DNA from 4 places in the Priestia sp. FW507-14D1A genome. Region 1 is predicted to be linked to each of the others. Evidence: riboswitches for the same ligand, from Rfam matches in the RefSeq annotation. Region 1 holds a riboswitch; each other region holds the start of a gene.
The links. Region 1 has a riboswitch for S-adenosylmethionine ahead of mtnK (S-methyl-5-thioribose kinase). Riboswitches for the same ligand answer to the same signal wherever they lie in the genome.

Region 1 (4,698 bases):
AAAAAATTCTGCCGTTGCTACTGCACCAGTAGGATTATTCGGATAGTTTAAAAACATGAGCTTTGCCTGTTCTTTAGCACGTTCACTTATCTCTTCGTATACGGGTAAAAAATGATTTTCAGCCGTGAGCGGCATCACTTCCATCTTTGCCTTTGCAAGCTCTACTCCAGACCAGTAATCAGGATATCCAGGATCGGGAACCAGCACCGTATCTCCAGGGTTTAATAAGCACTGCGGGATTTCTACAAGTCCACCTTTCCCGCCAAACAAAATAGCTACTTCTTTTTCAGGATCCACATCAACGCCATATTCTCGTTTATAAAAAGTCGCAACGGCCTCTTTTAAAAACTGGTGCCCCCGAAATGGAGAATATTTATGATGCATAGGATTAGCACTTGCTTTTTGCAGTGTTTCTACAATATGTGAAGGAGTAGGCTGATCGGGATTTCCCTGCCCTAAGTTAATAACGTCGTGCCCTTGGGCCATTACTTTTCCTACCTTGCCTACAAGTGATGCAAAAAATTGTTTTGGTAAACTTTTTAATAGTTCCGATTGCTCAAATTGTTTCATCATCGCACACCTTCTCAAAAAATTCTTGAAATTCTAGTCACAAATAATATATTGTAATACTCAACTTGTAAAGTCATTTTTTTCAACTACTAAAAAAAGGACGGATGATAAAGTGAGTGTAAAAATTACGTGTTTACAGCTTGATATTGCGTTTGGAAACCCAACTAAAAACCGAAAATATATCGAACAAAAAATGACGGAAGCCCTGAAAGAAAACCCTGATATCCTTGTGCTTCCTGAGCTATGGGATACAGCTTATGATTTGACTCGGCTAGACGAAATTGCAGATGATGAAGGGCAGCAAGCCAAGCAATTAATCTCTCAGTTTGCTAAAACAAACGAAGTAAATATTGTGGCAGGTTCGATTGCGAAAAAAACAGAGCAAGGTGTCACGAATACGATGTATATTTTTGACCGAAAAGGTCGTGAAGTATCACAATACAGTAAACTGCACTTATTTAAATTAATGGATGAACACCTGTATTTAGAAGCAGGAACAGCAAAAAATCTTTTTACACTTGAACAGTCACTGTGCGCAGGAGTTATTTGTTACGATATTCGTTTTCCAGAATGGATACGGGTTCATACTAGCAGCGGAGCAGAAGTCTTGTTTGTTGTCGCTCAGTGGCCGGCTCCAAGACTTGCCCACTGGAAAGCCCTGCTCATTAGCCGTGCAATCGAAAATCAATGCTATGTAATCGCGTGTAATCGTGTAGGCCAAGATCCTAATAACACATTTGCCGGACATTCCTTAGTCATCGATCCGTGGGGAGAAATAATCGCTGAAGCTGGCGATAGCGAAGAACTTTTAAGTGCTGACGTTAACCTGGAACTTGTAAAAGAAATTCGTAAACAAATTCCTGTCTTTACAGATCGCCGTACAGAATTTTATTAATTATGTATTGACAGCCGTTTTTTTGCATGATACGATTTTCACCAGATATCATAAAATATTCAAACAAATCAAAATTGAATAAGTAATCGTACTCTTATCAAGAGTTGGCTGAGGGATTTGGCCCTGTGAAGCCCAGCAACCGACCGTCATTCCATCCTAAGATGGATCACACCCGTAAAACATGTTTTACAAAGGCACGGTGCTAATTCCAACAGAAAGTAATTTTTTCTGGCAGATAAGAGGTTTGAACACTACAATCAAGCCTCTTTCCAACGAAAGAGGCTTTTATATTTTCTAAAATTATAAAAGCCTCCATATATTCTTAAACCTATTAACTTAGTAAACGAATCAGTTTAATAAACTATGGAGGGATTCCGATGTCAACAACAAAAACAGAGAAGTATCAGCCTTTAACAGAAATTTCAGCAATCAAACTTGTGAAAAAGCTAGGTCTTTTTGATGCTACAGAAGCACTGACTGCCCGTGAAATTGGTGACGGTAACTTAAATCTCGTCTTTCACATCATAAATGATCAAACGAATAAATCCATTATCGTCAAACAAGCACTTCCCTATGCAAAAGTTGTAGGCGAAAGCTGGCCTCTATCCTTGAACCGTGCCACAATTGAAAGCAATGCGCTCAAGCAATTCGGTGCATTTACGCCAGAACTTGTTCCCGCTGTTTATTACCACGATGAAACGCTTGCTGTTACGGTCATGGAAGATCTGTCTCATTTAACGATTTCTCGTGCCGGACTTATTCAAGGTGAAAGTTATCCTCTGCTCTCACAGCATATCGGTTCTTTTTTAGGACATATTGCGTTCAAAACGTCTGATTTCGCCTTAAAGCCTCAGGATAAAAAAGAAGAAGTTGTTAAGTACAGCAACCCCGACTTATGCAATATTACGGAAGATTTAGTTTTTACAGATCCTTTTTTTGATATTGATACAAATGAATTTGAAAAAGCGCTGCGTCCTGATGTAGAAGAATTGTGGAATGATAGTGATGTAAAGCTACAAGCAGCAAAATTAAAATATAAATTTTTAACAAATGCGCAAACGCTAATCCACGGTGATTTACATACAGGCAGCATCTTTGCTAGCAGTCAAGAAACGAAAGTGATTGATCCAGAGTTTGCTTTCTACGGTCCGTTTGGATTCGATTTAGGGCAATTTGTTGCGAATTTATTTTTAAATGCTCTTTCTCGAGAAACAAATCGCGAACCGTTATTTGCACACATTACGAACACATGGAACGTATTCAAAGATACCTTTACTGCGCTTTGGCATTCTGAAAGCACTGAACCTTTCGCTAAAGATGAGCGCTTATTACATGAAATTTTAACGCAAACGTGGCAAGATGCTGTTGGATATGCAGGATGTGAAATCATTCGACGTACGATTGGCTTAGCTCACGTGGCAGACTTAGACGAAATTTCTTCAGAGGAAAGAAAAATTAACGCTAAACGTACTGCGTTAAAAATTGGACGCTATTTGCTTCTGCACCAACAAGACGTTTCACCAAATGAATTTGAACATTTACTTCGATAACGAATAATGTACACAATGAAAGGATCGGTATCAGCATGACAAATACACTATCACTTCCGCGCTCAGTGGAATGGAATGAATCATATATTACTTTATTAGATCAGCAGCAGCTTCCTGGCAAAGTTGAATATATTAAGCTGCAAACCATTAAAGACGTATGGGATGCTATCACTACCTTGAAAGTACGCGGAGCCCCTGCAATTGGCATTACGGCGGCTTTTGGTCTTGCTCTTTCTGTGCTTAGCTATGACACAGATTCAGTCAAGGAATTTAACAAAAAGCTAGCTCTTGATCAACAGTATTTAGCTAGTTCACGCCCTACTGCCGTCAATTTATTTTGGGCATTGGAGCGCGTAGCGAAAAGCGCTGAATCCGCTTCGTCCGTTAATGAAGCTAAAACAAAAGTTGTTCATGAAGCTATTCAAATTCAAGTAGAAGATGAAGAAACGTGCTACCGAATTGGAGATTATGCTCTTTCTTTATTTAAAAAGAAAGATAAAATCATGACAATATGTAATGCTGGTTCAATTGCTACAGCTTATTATGGAACAGCCTTAGCACCTTTTCACTTGTCTAAGCAGCGCGATATTCCGCTTGAAGTATTTGCCTGTGAAACAAGACCCGTTCTTCAAGGTTCTCGCTTAACAGCATGGGAACTTCAGCAGTCGGGAGTGGACGTTACGCTGATTACGGATAATATGGCCGCTCATACCATTAAAACAAAAGGAATTAATGGGATTATTGTAGGTGCTGACCGCATTGCAGCAAATGGCGATACGGCTAACAAAATTGGAACATATGGACTTGCTCTTTTAGCGAAAGCATTCGGTATTCCATTTTACGTAGCAGCGCCGCAGTCCACATTTGATTTATCTATTCAAGACGGCAGCAGCATTCCTATTGAAGAACGTTCACCTAAAGAAGTCACACACATTGGGGATACGCAAATTGCTCCAGACGGAATCTCTGTGTACAATCCAGCTTTTGATGTGACGCCAAGCGAACTGATTACGGCCATTATTACAGAGCATGGAATTATCCATGCCCCGTCTTTTGAATCCATTCAAAACGTTTTGCTGCAATCTGCTCAATAAAAAAAGCCGCTGCTATGCGGCTTTTTTTATTGAGCACTGATTTCCACCTGCATTTGTAACACAATTGTAACAGTACTCTCTTCCTTTTCTACATATATTATAGGGGATTTCTTTTGAATAAGGGGGAGAGTAAATATGAGTTCAGAGCAAAAAACGGATAAAAACAAAGCGCTGAATCGTAAGCAGCAATATCAGCTATTCGATTTATCCAAAGATGAAGAACTAAATTCCCTCCCTTCTCCTCAGCAAATTGACGGTGTTTTTGTGCAAGGAGAAGGCTGGAAATTAGACGGTGAATAGTTATTTTAACTCCAGAGCACCTTTTGCTACATTTCTTTCAAGCATTAATAGCTTCTCTTTTATATGAGTTTGCGAGCCTGCATAACCTGTTAAAGCTCCATTTTTGCCAATCACACGATGACAAGGCAAAATAATAGGCAGTGGATTTCGACGATTCGCTTGTCCCACAGCTCTTACGGCTTTAGAGCGATTAACAGACTCCGCTACCTCACTGTAAGACCACGTTTGTCCATAAGGTATATGTTCAAGCGTTAACCACACTTCTTTTTGGAAGTCTGTTCCTTTTATA
Region 2 (4,698 bases), 160 kb from region 1:
CTTTTTCTTCTAAGCTTTGAAAAACCGCCTTAAAGTCTTGCTTTAAATCTTCGAATTCCTCTAACCCTACTGAAAGACGAAGAAGTGAATCAGTAATTCCTTTTTCTTCACGCACTTCTTTTGGGATACTTGCATGAGACATTGTTGCAGGATGCGTTAAAATGGATTCAACTGCACCTAGACTAACGCCAATTGAAGCCAATTTTACTCCTTGTAAAATATGTCGTGCTACCTTTTCATCCTGTACTTGGAATGAAATCATAGCTCCGTATCCATTTGCTTGTTCTGAAATCAGTTTGTGGTCTGGATGACTTTTTAAGCCTGGATAATATACATGGCTTACTAGAGATTGTTCTTCAAGCCACTTTGCAAACTGCAGCGCTGTTTTTAACTGCTGATCTAAACGAACTTTTAATGTCTTAATTCCTCGAAGCAGTAAAAAACAATCCTGCGGTCCCAAGATAGCACCAAAAGCATTTTGTACAAACTTTACTTCTTCTGCTAGCTTTTCATCGCTTACTACAACTAAACCGCCAATGACGTCACTGTGACCGCTGATATATTTTGTAGCACTATGAATCACAATGTTTACACCAAGGTCAATCGGCTGCTGTAGATAAGGTGTTAAAAACGTGTTATCCACAATTGTAAGGAGATTGCGCTCCTTCGCCAAACTTGCTACTGCTTTAATATCCGTTACCTGTAAAAATGGATTTGAAGGGCTTTCGATATAAATAGCCTTCGTATCCTTTGTGATAGCTTCTTCAACTTTCTCAACCTTCGTTGTATCAACAAAAGTTGTTTTGATACCAAACTTTGAAAATAATCGTGTTAATACACGATATGTCCCGCCGTACGTATCATGTGAAACTAAAATTTCATCCCCCGATTCAAAAATAGATAACACCGATGAGATAGCAGCCATACCTGATGAAAAAGCAAAACCAGCGTATCCATTTTCTAGCTGAGCAATGGTGTTTTCTAAAGCCTCACGAGTTGGATTTCCTGAACGAGAATAGTCATAGCGGCCGTTGTTCGTCTCATCTTCTTGGTTAAATGTAGATACCTGATAAATAGGTACGTTAACCGCTCCAAAATGACCGTCAATTCCTGTATTTGCATGAATTAAGTTCGTACCAAATCTATGTTTATTATTGTTGGTATGCATCAAATGCCTCCTTCAAATCTTTAATTAAATCATCTGCGTGCTCAATTCCAACTGATAATCGCAGTAAACAGTTTGTTACTCCGACACGATTTCGAATTTCTTCCGGAATATCAGCATGTGTTTGACGAGCTGGGAATGTCATTAAACTTTCCACGCCTCCTAAGCTTTCTGCAAATGTAATAACTTTGACATTTTCTAAAAGTACTGACACGATGTCAGGGTGTGAGACAGCAAAAGAAATCATGCCTCCAAATCCAGTTGCTTGTTTCTTCATGATTTCATAGCCTGGATGTGTTTCAAGACCAGGGTAATACACTTTTTCCACGAGATCATGAGCAGTAAGCCAATTTGCAATTTTCAGTGCGTTTTCATTATGCTTTTCCATACGAAGCGCTAGCGTTTTAACACCGCGTAATAACAGCCAGCTATCCTGTGGACCTAAGATTGCCCCAGCTGCATTTTGATAAAAACGAATTTTCTCTCCTAAGCTACTACATCGAGCCACTACAAGACCAGCAACTACATCATTATGACCCCCAATGTATTTGCTTGCACTATGTATCACAATATCTGCTCCAAGCTCTAAAGGACGCTGATAATAAGGGGACATGAAGGTATTGTCAACGATAGTAAGCAAATCATGCTGTTTAGCTAACGAAATTGCTTCTGGCAAATCAGTCACGTGCATCATTGGATTCGTAGGTGTTTCAATAAATAAAGCTTTTGTGTTGGGACGAAGCGCATCTTTTACTTGCTCGAGATGGGCTGTGTTGACGTACGAAACAGTAATTCCTTGCTCTGAAAAAATTTCATTTAGTACTCGGTACGTTCCTCCGTATAAATCCTCTGATACAATTAAATGATCTCCGTTTTTAAATAGTGCCAAAACTGCCATTACACCCGCCATTCCTGAAGCGAATGCTACTCCTACTTCTCCTTTTTCCAAAGCTGCAATTGCTTCTTCCAATGCTGTACGAGTAGGGTTTGCCGTACGTGCATAGTCAAATCCTGTACTTTGCCCTAAAGCAGGATGAGCAAATGTTGATGCTTGGTAAATGGGTGTTGTAATAGAACCTGTTGAAGGATCACGACCTACTCCTGAACGAACTAATAAAGTTTCAATTTTCATCTATTTCTCTCCTTAACTCAAAATAAAAAACACTCTTCACAGATGGAAGAGTGTTCGTTTATACACGATTTCTCTCATCTGTTAGAACAATACTGATGTTCCACAGGAATTAGCACCGTTCAAATGAATGTTTCATTTGATGGTTGCCGGGCATCGCAGGGCCAGTCCCTCCGCCACTCTTGATAAGAGTTCTATATAATTGTTGGTGGTTAACGTTTGTTGTTACTAACTTTAATAAAGATTTTCTTTATTGTCAACATAATTTTCTAAAAAATTTAAATCATCTCATTTGTTTATTCAATATACCTGTCTTGATAAGCACATAAAAAAAAGAGACGAAAGCGAGGTCTCTTTTTCTAAGGCAAGTGTACAGATTTTACGTGAGCTAACTTCCAATACATACTTTCTCCATTTGCCGTAATTAGTTCAACAATATTATTAGAAACTTCTTTAAGTACGCCAATTTTTTCTGATTGATCCCCTAAATCTAATACGACCAGTTGATTTTCATATTTTTTAAGCTGCTCTTCAAAGTTTCTGACAAAAGGTGCAGAGGCGGGCCTTACTGGGAGCTCTTTGTCACTTAAAGAATAAGGGGTTAACTCATTGCTGTAAGGAGTGAGCCATTTCAAATGATGTAGAGAAACAAAGACATTTTTATACACTGGAGAATAAAACACAAGATAATCATTCAGCACGCTTGTGATATAGCCATGCAATGATTTCCCTCCCGTTACATAAATTTCAATAAATTTCCCTTTTGCCTGCTGTAAAATATTACGATAAGAAATCCGCTGACTTTCTTCTATTAAGTTCTCTTCTATGGTTCGTAAAGGTGTATAATCTTCTTCTGAAACCTCTCGCAAGCGATGTATGTGTAAAAGGGGAATATACAAATAATCATGTCCATTATATAAAACCATTACATCTAACCCGAGATCAACAAGTTTTCCTACAAACGTTGTTTTACCTGATATATCGACTTCAACAATTTTATCAATATAATGATTCATACTCATACTCATTCTCCTCCTTTTTCCTATATGATAGAAAAGGTGCTTTATAAGCACCTTTTATGTTCCAGTTCATCATGCTTTCCAACGATAATTTTTCGTTTTAATAACTTTTTCACCTGGTGTTGAAGAGCGTGAACCCGTACGGCGACCTCCCGAGCGATCGTCTGTGCGACCTCCTGTACGTCTTCCTGTACGTCTTCCGGTACGGTCTCCAGTACGGCCATCCGTGCGACCTCCGGTTTTATCTACTGTAGTTGATTCTTGCACAGAATCTTCTTCATTTGTATCTCCATTTTGCTCAGAATTTTCTTCATTTTGCTTGAAAGATCCTTTTGATCCTAAGGCAATGGTTTTTACGTGTCTTGGTTGTAAACGTAAAACTTGATTATTTTGTACAAGAGTAAAGTTTCCATTGCGACTTTGAACTAACACACCTTCTACAGCCTCTGGCCCTCCACCGTTAATAGCTACCCATCTATGCGAAAACTCTTCAAACAGTTCATTGAAACTTTTCGCCTTAATATACTCAGGTGTTTCTTCAACTAATAATGGGTTTTGCGGAACAACAGGCGTATTTTTGCTTACAACTTCACTTACACTCTTTATGTGCTCTACATTGATATAAACGACGCCGTCATCTTCTGTTAGTAATACGACATACGCAGATTCAAATGAGCCTAATACATCAAGGATCTTACCCAATTTTTTCTCTGGCCCTCCTTGATTTATTTGCACTTGTTTATCTTTCATCAATAATAAAGTGCCTGCAAATGTGTTGGCTCTGTGCAGTTCTACTTCACTATTAAATCCAGAAAATGTTTGCGCGGAATTAGACTTTGTATCCTCTGTAATGCTTTTAACATGAGCGAGCTGGTAATAAATAAATGTATATTGCTGTTGTGGAATAAGCTGCGCCGGTTGATTATTTTGCTGGTTGTTATTTTGTTTTGTTTCAAGAGCAAGTGTTAAATAATCTGATTGAACGTCGATTAAATATCCCGTTTTAGATTCAGGCCCCCCGCGATAGACAGTTACTACTCTCCCTTTTAATGGTTTAAAGTGGGCAGAGTAGCCCGTGCTTTCAGATTGTTGAACTTTACGAGCGCGACTACGATTTGCATTTTGAGTTTGGTCTTGATTTTGGTCGTAGTAATAGTTACTCATTATTTTTCCTCCTTATTAATTGTCCTTATTGGTCATTCATAATGTATATATACGTATCATGTACAGCTATTGTCTTCCTGCATTTGCCTATTATTCTTAAATTCCACTTTTGCCTATCAGTCTAGTAAAATTCAAAAATCAAAAAGATGACTTTTAATGTACGCTGTTCGGTCTTTTACGAAAGAAAGCATAAGGTCTGGTTCCTTATAGAATTGCTCCAA
Region 3 (4,698 bases), on a different contig from region 1:
AACTTAACTTCATTCGTTCTCCCACGCCGTATTCACCGCCGGTCCATCCAGTATTTACAAGGTAGACATTTACATTATGTTCATCGATTTTCTTTCCTAGCATTTCTGCATAAGTTGTTGGAGCAAGAGGTAAGAAAGGCTCACCAAAGCATGTAGAGAAAGTAGCCTGTGGCGATGTTACGCCGCGCTCTGTTCCAGCTAACTTACTAGTGTATCCGCTCAGAAAATGGTACATCGCTTGTTCTTTTGTAAGCTTGCTGATTGGAGGCAAGACGCCAAAAGCATCGGCAGTTAAAAAGACAATAGCTGTAGGGTGCCCGGCAACGCTTGGTAATACTGTATTATCAATAGAGTCAATTGAATAAGCGGCACGAGTATTCTCTGTTAAACTATTATCATTATAATCTGCTACTTTCGTATTTTGATTTAACACTACATTTTCCAGTACGGCGCCGAAGCGAATTGCATTGAAAATTTGCGGTTCTTTTTCTTCGGAAAGCTGAATGCACTTCGCGTAGCATCCTCCTTCAATATTAAATACACCAGAGCTTGACCAACCGTGCTCGTCATCTCCGATTAAACGACGGTTTGCATCAGCAGAAAGCGTTGTTTTACCCGTTCCAGATAAACCAAAGAATAATGCAACGTCACCTTCTTCTCCTACGTTAGCAGAACAGTGCATGGATAGAATATTGTTTTGAGGAAGCAAGAAGTTCATCACTGAGAAAATAGATTTTTTCATTTCACCAGCGTATTCAGTTCCTCCAATTAGCACAATACGTCGCTCTAACGAAAGAATAATGAAGGTTTCAGAGTTCGTCCCGTCTGTTTCAGGATCAGCTTTGAACGTTGGAGCTGCTACAATTGTAAACGGCTTCACATCATCATTTGTTTTGTGTTCGGCTGAAGGGCGAATGAATAACTGCTGAGCGAATAGGTTGTGCCATGCAAATTCATTAACTACTTGAATTGGTAACTGATACTTTTTATCAGCTCCAGCATATCCATTAAAAACAAAAAGTTCATCCTGCTTCTTTAAGTGAGTTAAGACTTTTTTGTATAGCGCATCGAATCGCTGAGCAGAAATTGGCTGATTGACAGGTCCCCATTCAACCGTTTTTGAAGACACAGCATCGCTTACAATAAATTTATCTAAAGGAGAGCGACCTGTATATTTTCCGGTTTCGACTGACACAGCACCTGTAGAAGTCAGCGTTCCTTCGCGTCGAGCTAGAATTTTTTCAACAAGTTGTGGAACAGATAATTGGTGTTTTGTTGTTTTTAATTGAAGCAAACCATTTAATTCGATAGACATATCAACAGTACTCATGTGCACTACCTTCCTTTTTTAGCTATTATTTATTCATTAATGTTTGAAATTTATAATTAGTATAACACATTTATTTAATTATTCTATACTATTTAACTAAAAATGTTTGTGTATTATAAAAAAATGTACGTTATACCTATTTTAGACACATGTATATGTGCTAGAAGCGAAAAAAGTGAAGCTGTTTTAAGTAAAAGCCTCATTTTGATCTGTCTTATTAACCAAACTTAGTGATAATTCTTAATAAGATGTACTATTTCAGAATTTGAGTATGTTACATTAAAACAGATTCAAACATAAAGAGATGATTTCCATTTGAATGTTGTTGACAGTGAAGCGCTTTTTCATGTATTATATGTCCTTGAACGGATACTCTCTTATCCCGAGCTGGTGGAGGGACAGGCCCTATGAAACCCAGCAACCATCGTCATTTTTTTGTGTAGACGATAAGGTGCTAACCTGATGCAAGGGCACAACCTTGATCGATAAGAGTGAAAGGCTTATGTAGAATTTGATACCTTTCCTCGATACAAGGAAAGGTTTTTTTATATTTTTTAACGTGTAATGAAAATAAGGGAATGAGTACCGTATCACAATGTATCGTATTTATAAGGAGGAAAACTGATGTCAACACAACGTCGTCTGTTCACGTCAGAATCTGTTACAGAGGGACATCCCGATAAAATTTGTGACCAAATTTCTGACTCAATTCTTGATGCTATCCTAGCAAAGGATCCAAATGCTCGTGTTGCTTGTGAAACAAGCGTAACAACTGGTTTAGTTTTAGTAAGTGGTGAAATTACAACTTCTACTTACGTGGATATTCCTAAAACAGTTCGTGAAACAATTAAAGGAATTGGCTATACTCGTGCAAAATACGGATTTGATGCTGAAACTTGTGCAGTATTAACATCTATCGACGAGCAGTCAGCTGATATCGCTGCTGGTGTAGACCAAGCGTTAGAAGCACGTGAAGGTCAAATGTCAGATGAAGAAATCGAAGCAATCGGAGCTGGAGACCAAGGGTTAATGTTTGGTTATGCATGTAACGAAACAAAAGAATTAATGCCTCTTCCAATTTCATTAGCTCATAAACTTGCTCGCCGTCTAACAGAAGTACGTAAAGAAGAAATTCTTCCTTACCTTCGCCCGGATGGTAAAACACAAGTAACAGTTGAATATGATGAAAACAACAAACCTGTTCGCATCGATACAATTGTTATTTCAACTCAGCATCACCCAGAAGTAACGTTAGAGCAAATTCAACGTAACTTAAAAGAATATGTTATTAATCCAGTTGTTCCAAACGAGTTAATTGATGAAAATACAAAGTATTTCATTAACCCAACAGGACGTTTCGTAATCGGCGGTCCTCAAGGAGATGCTGGTTTAACTGGTCGTAAAATTATCGTTGATACTTACGGCGGATATGCTCGTCACGGCGGCGGTGCATTCTCTGGTAAGGACGCAACAAAAGTAGACCGTTCAGCAGCTTATGCAGCTCGTTATGTTGCGAAAAACATTGTAGCAGCTGATCTTGCTGATAAATGTGAAGTACAACTAGCATATGCAATTGGTGTTGCACAACCAGTATCTATTTCAATTGATACATTCGGTACAGGAAAAGTTTCTGAAGAAGTACTAGTAGACGTAGTACGCAAAAACTTTGACCTACGTCCAGCAGGCATCATTAAAATGCTTGATTTACGTCGCCCAATTTATAAGCAAACAGCAGCTTACGGCCACTTTGGTCGTACGGATGTGGAGCTTCCTTGGGAGTTCACAGACAAAGCGGAAGCATTAAAAACTCAAGCTTTAGCTAAATAATAAAAAAATCTCCGTGAAAACGGAGATTTTTTTTATGCCCATTGAATACCTGCAGCAGATTTTTCTACGACACCTTCATATTCTGAAAGCAAATGCTGAAAAATGGCGTCCCATGATTGAGTAAGAGCGTATTGCCTCGCTGCATGGCCAAAGTGAAGCCGCTGATGCAAATCATCGAGTAAATCTGTAATAGCCGAACTGAATTCTTCTAAGGAGTGAGGTTTGCAAAGGTAGCCGTTTCGCCCGTGTTGAACCATCTGTTTAACTCCTCCTGCATTTGCTGCCACTACAGGAGTTCCAGAAGCAAGAGACTCCAGTACAACATTTCCGAAGGTTTCTGTTTCTGAAGGAAAAACAAACAAATCAGATGATGAATAGATATGAGCAAGTTGCTTACCTTCAAGGAAGCCTGTAAATGTCATATGCTCAGATGCTTGCTGCTGCATTTGTTCTTTTAAAGGGCCGTCTCCTACAATAACCCAGTGAATTTGATGCCGGATATGATCCGGTAGAGATCGTGCGATTTTTATTAAAAAATCAGCGTTCTTTTCTTTAGCTAATCTTCCTACATACGTTAAAATGTAGGGCTTTTTAATATTATATTTAATACGAATATCAAAGCGGTCATAGTGGGGATGAAATAATTTATGATTTACTCCTCGCGACCAAATAGCTACGTTGTGAAACCCTTGTTCTTCTAGCTGCTGTTTGGTCACTTCAGAGGGAGCGAATATTTTTTGTACAGGTTTATAAAACCATTTCATATATTTTTGCAGTGGTACACGCATTTTTTCAAGTTCATAGTGAGATAAATAATCATCAAAATTGGTATGATAAGAGCCGACAAGAGGAACACCTAATCTTTTCCCGTAATAGGAGCCGCAAAGCCCCATTGTAAAAGGAGTGGCCAAATGAATAATAGAAGGATTGAATTCCTGCAGCTGCTTTTTAATTTTTAGAACATTTGGCAATGAAAAGCGGCTGTTTGGATAAAGAAAAAACGGCATGCTGGGCGAACGGTGAACATACGTTGAAAATGACTGATCATGAGCAAATTCAGGAGCAAATACCTGGATGGGAATTTGCTTTGATTTGACGTACTGAGTAAATTGATAAAGTGTTTTAGCAGCTCCGTTAACTTCTGGAGCAAATGTATCCGTAAATAAAGCAATTCTCATTAGTACTCCTCCTATCAATTAAGTTAAAAATATGTTCAGTGAAACAGCACCTGAAAAGATGCCCAGTATCAGGCCTACCATGACATCCGTCGGATAGTGCAGACCGAGATAAATTCTTGAAATCCCTACCGTTACTGCAAGAGGCAAAAGAACAGCAGCGAAGGCTGGATAAACAATCATAAGAGGGGTAACCAACGAAAAAATAGCTGTTGTATGCCCAGATGGAAATGAATGATCTTTTAATGGATTTTCTAATACTTTTGTATGTTTTAATTGAATATAAGGTCGTTTTCTCGGATATAGTTTTTTAGCAATGGCCACAGGAATATGACTAACGGCTAGAGAAAACGCACAAGCGTAAGC
Region 4 (4,698 bases), on a different contig from region 1:
TGGTATTGCATATTCAGCTGACGGTTTAGATGTATCAAATTTCAATGTTTTACGCACGCCAACTACTAAAGTTGACTTGGCATTGCGGTATTTTTGCAAATCATTTTTTCCCGGTATATTACGCACTTGATTATGGGAAGTTGTTTGACGAATCTCAATTCCCATCTTCTCAAATTTCTCTTTTAATTGAACACCAAGCGGGTACTCCATTGCTCCTGGCTCAATATATACTAATTGAGGTACAAAAGGTTTTATCATCATGCACACTTCCTTTTTTCTAATACTAATAGCGTTTGAAAAATAAAAAGACTCTATCCTTGGTAATTATTTTTCAAACAAAAAAGACTCTCCGTTTAAGAGAGCCTTGCATCAGTCATATTGTTCATAATCAAATATCTTATTATACATTTTTTCAGCTTCTTCATACGTTGAATATACGGCATCATCTTCAGCTAACAAATGGTAAGACTCATGTAAAAACAGCGCCTTTTCACCTTTGTTTTCGGGATGTTCAACAATTTCAGCTTGATTAATATTCGCAACGTTTGCCGTATGAGGATTTCGGTAAATAACAAATACTTGATCTCCCACTTGATATTCTTTTTTCTCCACGATCATCATCCTTTTCTTCTTTCTTTACTCGTATGATGTCCGCTTTTGCTCGTTTTATCCGGTAAAAACACCTCATGGCATCATCAAAAATTCATACGCTTTTACGCTCAATAAACCGAAAAGGGAGCTCAATTTTCTGAGGAGTCTTACTTCCAACTAATGTAAAAAGCGTTTCTCCCATTTCCTTAAGAGGAAGTTCGATCGTTGTTATTTGTAAATAAGAAGAAAGCGGATGATTATCAAAACCAATGATAGCTAACTCACCAGGAACTGAAATACCCGCTTGTTCACACTGAGCTTTTATTCCGATAGCTACTTGATCGTTTGTTACTAAAAGCGCCTGAGGCCGATTTTTCATCTGCACTAATTTTTCCACCACTTTTTCACCATCTGTCACGTTCAAACAGCCTTGAAAAACCCATTCCGGATGATAAGGCTGATTTATTCTTTCTACATATTCTTTGTATGCTTGTTGCCGCTGTTGACTATTCGTACCCGTCATTCTTCCAATACAGTAGCCAATATCCGTATATCCTTTTTCTTTTAAATACATAAGCGCCTGTTTAAAAGCTGCATAATGATCAACGTATACGGAGCGAATAGAACGATTCTGTACGTTTTCGCACACGGCTATCGGTCCGTACTGCTGATAATATTCAATCGTGCTCCAGCTGCTTGCTCTAGAACAAATAATCACTCCATCAACTTGCTTTGTTTTTAGCATATGAAGCGCTTCTTCTTCTTTTTTCACATCATAGTTCGTCTGACAAATAACAAGCTGATACTGCTTTTCTAACGCTTGAGATGCCACTCCTTCTAAAAGCAGACTAAAATACGGATGATTAATAAAAGGCAAGACGACGGCAATCATATTTGTTTTCCCTTTTGATAAGTGAACGGCATTAATGTTTTGTTCATAATTAAGTTCGTGAATAACCTGCTCTACCAGCCGGCGTTTTTCTTCTTTTACATACGGATGATGATTTAGCACCCGGGATACAGTCGAAACAGATACACCAGCTTTTTTTGCGATATCTCGGATATTTGTCATGTTTTCACCTTTTTCTCTTGCGCTGAAACGCGTTTCATACTTTATTCTCATTATAAAGTGAAACAGCAAGAAGCTAAACCCGTTACCATCGTGTTTTTATTCATTTACGTAAGGAGGTCATTTCATGGGTATTTTATTATTCATTTTATTATGCGGGATTGAAATTGGAGGAGCGGCTTATGCACTTAAACAGAACGAGACGCTTTGGAAGGAGTTAGATGATGAAAAGCCGACTGATTTTTTTAAACAGTAAAAAACCCTTAAAAAGAACATTCTTTTTAAGGGTTTGATATTACGCAGCTTCTTTAGATGACTTTGAATTTTTATTTAAACGAGGAAATCCAATTACAATTGCAATGACCCCGCAAACCGCTGTTAACATTGGGTAGAATGTAAATGGAATAATCTCAATCGGTGAAACTTTAGCAAATCCTGCTGCGAGAAGCATTTGTGCGCCGTAAGGGATAAGCCCTTGAACGCTGCATGAAAACAAGTCAAGCAGACTGGCTGATTTACGATTATCAATTGAATATTTATCAGAGATTTCTTTTGCTAACGGACCTGCTGTAATAATTGAAATCGTGTTATTAGCCGTCGCTAAATTAGTTAAACTTACTAGTCCAGCGATGCTGAATTCGCCGCCTTTTTTTGTTTGAATGCGTCGTGTTAATAAATTCAATAAGAACTGAATACCGCCGTTATAGCGAATAAGCTCAACCATTCCGCCGATTAGCAGAGATAAAATAATTAACTCTGACATTCCGCCAATACCTTCTGTCACAGTTTTAGCAAGGGAAGAAAGCGTGTAGCTTCCGTCAGCTAATCCAATCACGCCGGCTAGCACAATTCCTCCGGTTAAAATACTTAATACGTTTGCACCAAATATGGCAGCAACCAGTACGCCGACATAAGGCAAGATTTTAAACCAGCTAAAATCTTTAATTTCTACTGATGACGTATTGCCTAGCGTCATTACAAGCAATAAAATTACCGTAACAATCGCTGCAGGAAGGACAATAAAAAAGTTTACTTTTAATTTATCTGACATATTTGTTTTTTGCGTACGAACTGCTGCAATGGTCGTATCAGAGATTACGGATAAATTATCTCCAAACATTGCACCACCAACAACGGCAGCAATTGCTAATGTAATGGATACATGCGCTTGCTCACTGATTCCTACAGCAATAGGTCCTAGCGCAGCGATTGTTCCCATTGACGTTCCCATCGAAATTGAAATGAATGCGCCAATAACAAAGATTCCGACTACCACTAAGCTTTGCGGAAGCACAGAGAGAGCTAAGTTTACCGTTGAATCAACAGCTCCCATACCTTTAGCAACTTCAGAAAAAGCACCTGCTAAAATAAAAATAAGCACCATAATAATGATATCAGGATGCCCTGCTCCTTTAGCAAAACGCTCCACTTTTACATTAAGTGAATCTTTACGATTCATAGCCAGGGCCACAATGGCTGCAATAATAATGGCTACTAATACAGGAAGCTTATAAAAATCTCCCGTTATAATTCCTGATCCGACAAACAGGACTAAAAAGACGCCCAGCGGTAACAGCGCCCAGCCGTTTCCTTTTTGTTGTTCCATTCTTAACACCTCTTGTTTACGTAATAAAAAAAGACCTCTTCTTATTGATAAGAAGAGGTCTCTTATTTGTATCATAAGATTACCCTTCTCATCTTCCAAACGAAACATCGTCTGCTGGATTTGGCACCGCACTGCGTACAGCCAGTTGCCGAGACATCATAGGGCCAGTCCCTCCGTCTCTCTTGATAAGAAGTTTATAGTTGTTTTAAAAATAGTCTTTCACTACTGTAATCTCTTTTTATTTAATTGTCAAATGCTATTTTAGAAAAATATATAGTGCGAAAATTCTCACATCAATTAGCTACGTCTCGTTTTAAAAACGCTGCCCAAGCTACGCCCATAAAGAAGACAAAATGGGCAACTAAGATGAAAATGGAAAATGGAATCGTCATGCCGTCAAACAGCGGCTTCATTCCGTCCATATACTGCACAAAGTTCGTGTTGGCAAATAATAAAAATTTCCCCCACCATAAACCTAGCTCTGATACCAGTCCTGTTACAGCTTTCGCGCCGATACTTACGACAATAGCTAGACTGGAAGCAAGCGCGCTGTTTCTAAATAAAGACGACAGCATGAATGCGAACGTCATCATCATAAACGTTTCCATATACGCACTGTCATACGTAAGCGTAATGTTTTTAAGCAGCTGTGCATCTCCTTCTAGACTGGTAAAGCCAAAGAACAATGCTCCCCATACAAATGAAAAAAGCAAATAGCTCAGTAAATAATATAAGCTAATTAAAACGAGAGTTAGGTACTTGGATGCTAAAATCGTTGAACGTCTAGCAGGGCGAATTAAAAGAAGTTTAATGGTACCTGCTTCAAACTCTTTTGCAACCATTGACCCTCCAACAGCAAGCGCGAAAAATTGAACGAGAATCAGCATACCTGAACTAAATGACAGGAAGTTCAAAATATTGTCTTCTGTTCCTGCACTGTTTGCTACTTTCTTCATTAAAAGAGCCATACAAAGAGTTAAAATGCCGATTGTAATAAACGTGATTTTTGTACTTCTTTTGTGAAACCATTTCATGTGTTCATTTTGAATTAGCTTAAGCATGGTGCTCTCCTTCCGTAACGGACATAAACGAATCTTCAAGCGTCTCATACACAGGGGTAATTTGGTAGACTAAAATATCGCTGTCCACTAATTTTTTATTCACAGCTGGAATTTGCTCTTTTACAATCGCCACGTCGATACTATGTGATCTCACCGTTACTTCAAATTGTTGTGATAAAAGATCCGCTGCTTTTTGCGCATCAGACACTTCAAATTCTACGTACATTCCTTGATCTTGACGATTTGGAGATAGATCTTGAACGGCTTTTAACTCACCGTCTTGAATGATGCCAACGCGATCACATAATGCTTCTACTTCTTTTAATAAGTGGCTCGCGATTAAGATTGAAATTCCTTCTTCCCTGCAAAGT

Region 2: another riboswitch for S-adenosylmethionine. It lies ahead of AC3WJG_RS09585 (trans-sulfuration enzyme family protein); the one in region 1 lies ahead of mtnK (S-methyl-5-thioribose kinase).
Region 3: another riboswitch for S-adenosylmethionine. It lies ahead of metK (methionine adenosyltransferase); the one in region 1 lies ahead of mtnK (S-methyl-5-thioribose kinase).
Region 4: another riboswitch for S-adenosylmethionine. It lies ahead of AC3WJG_RS18755 (Na+/H+ antiporter NhaC family protein); the one in region 1 lies ahead of mtnK (S-methyl-5-thioribose kinase).

The regions. Positions count from the first base shown of each region.
Region 1 covers NZ_JBYSWQ010000002.1:384,969-389,666, forward strand. The annotation lists gene AC3WJG_RS10420 (pyridoxal phosphate-dependent aminotransferase) at 1-570, opposite strand, end outside; gene AC3WJG_RS10425 (carbon-nitrogen family hydrolase) at 683-1,465, shown strand; SAM riboswitch class I at 1,557-1,707, shown strand; gene mtnK (S-methyl-5-thioribose kinase) at 1,843-3,015, shown strand; gene mtnA (S-methyl-5-thioribose-1-phosphate isomerase) at 3,051-4,109, shown strand; gene AC3WJG_RS10440 (hypothetical protein) at 4,245-4,409, shown strand; gene AC3WJG_RS10445 (methylated-DNA--[protein]-cysteine S-methyltransferase) at 4,410-4,698, opposite strand, start outside.
Region 2 covers NZ_JBYSWQ010000002.1:222,807-227,504, forward strand. The annotation lists gene AC3WJG_RS09580 (trans-sulfuration enzyme family protein) at 1-1,168, opposite strand, end outside; gene AC3WJG_RS09585 (trans-sulfuration enzyme family protein) at 1,152-2,297, opposite strand; SAM riboswitch class I at 2,369-2,486, opposite strand; gene AC3WJG_RS09590 (hypothetical protein) at 2,654-3,316, opposite strand; gene AC3WJG_RS09595 (spore coat protein) at 3,386-4,477, opposite strand; gene AC3WJG_RS09600 (CotH kinase family protein) at 4,609-4,698, opposite strand, start outside.
Region 3 covers NZ_JBYSWQ010000001.1:1,528,826-1,533,523, reverse strand. The annotation lists gene pckA (phosphoenolpyruvate carboxykinase (ATP)) at 1-1,330, opposite strand, end outside; SAM riboswitch class I at 1,705-1,822, shown strand; gene metK (methionine adenosyltransferase) at 1,955-3,157, shown strand; gene AC3WJG_RS08320 (glycosyltransferase family 4 protein) at 3,190-4,335, opposite strand; gene AC3WJG_RS08315 (phosphatase PAP2 family protein) at 4,354-4,698, opposite strand, start outside.
Region 4 covers NZ_JBYSWQ010000005.1:226,282-230,979, reverse strand. The annotation lists gene splB (spore photoproduct lyase) at 1-258, opposite strand, end outside; gene AC3WJG_RS18770 (transcriptional regulator SplA domain-containing protein) at 370-618, opposite strand; gene AC3WJG_RS18765 (LacI family DNA-binding transcriptional regulator) at 704-1,663, opposite strand; gene AC3WJG_RS18760 (hypothetical protein) at 1,788-1,916, shown strand; gene AC3WJG_RS18755 (Na+/H+ antiporter NhaC family protein) at 1,956-3,266, opposite strand; SAM riboswitch class I at 3,352-3,458, opposite strand; gene AC3WJG_RS18750 (ABC transporter permease) at 3,560-4,327, opposite strand; gene AC3WJG_RS18745 (ABC transporter ATP-binding protein) at 4,320-4,698, opposite strand, start outside.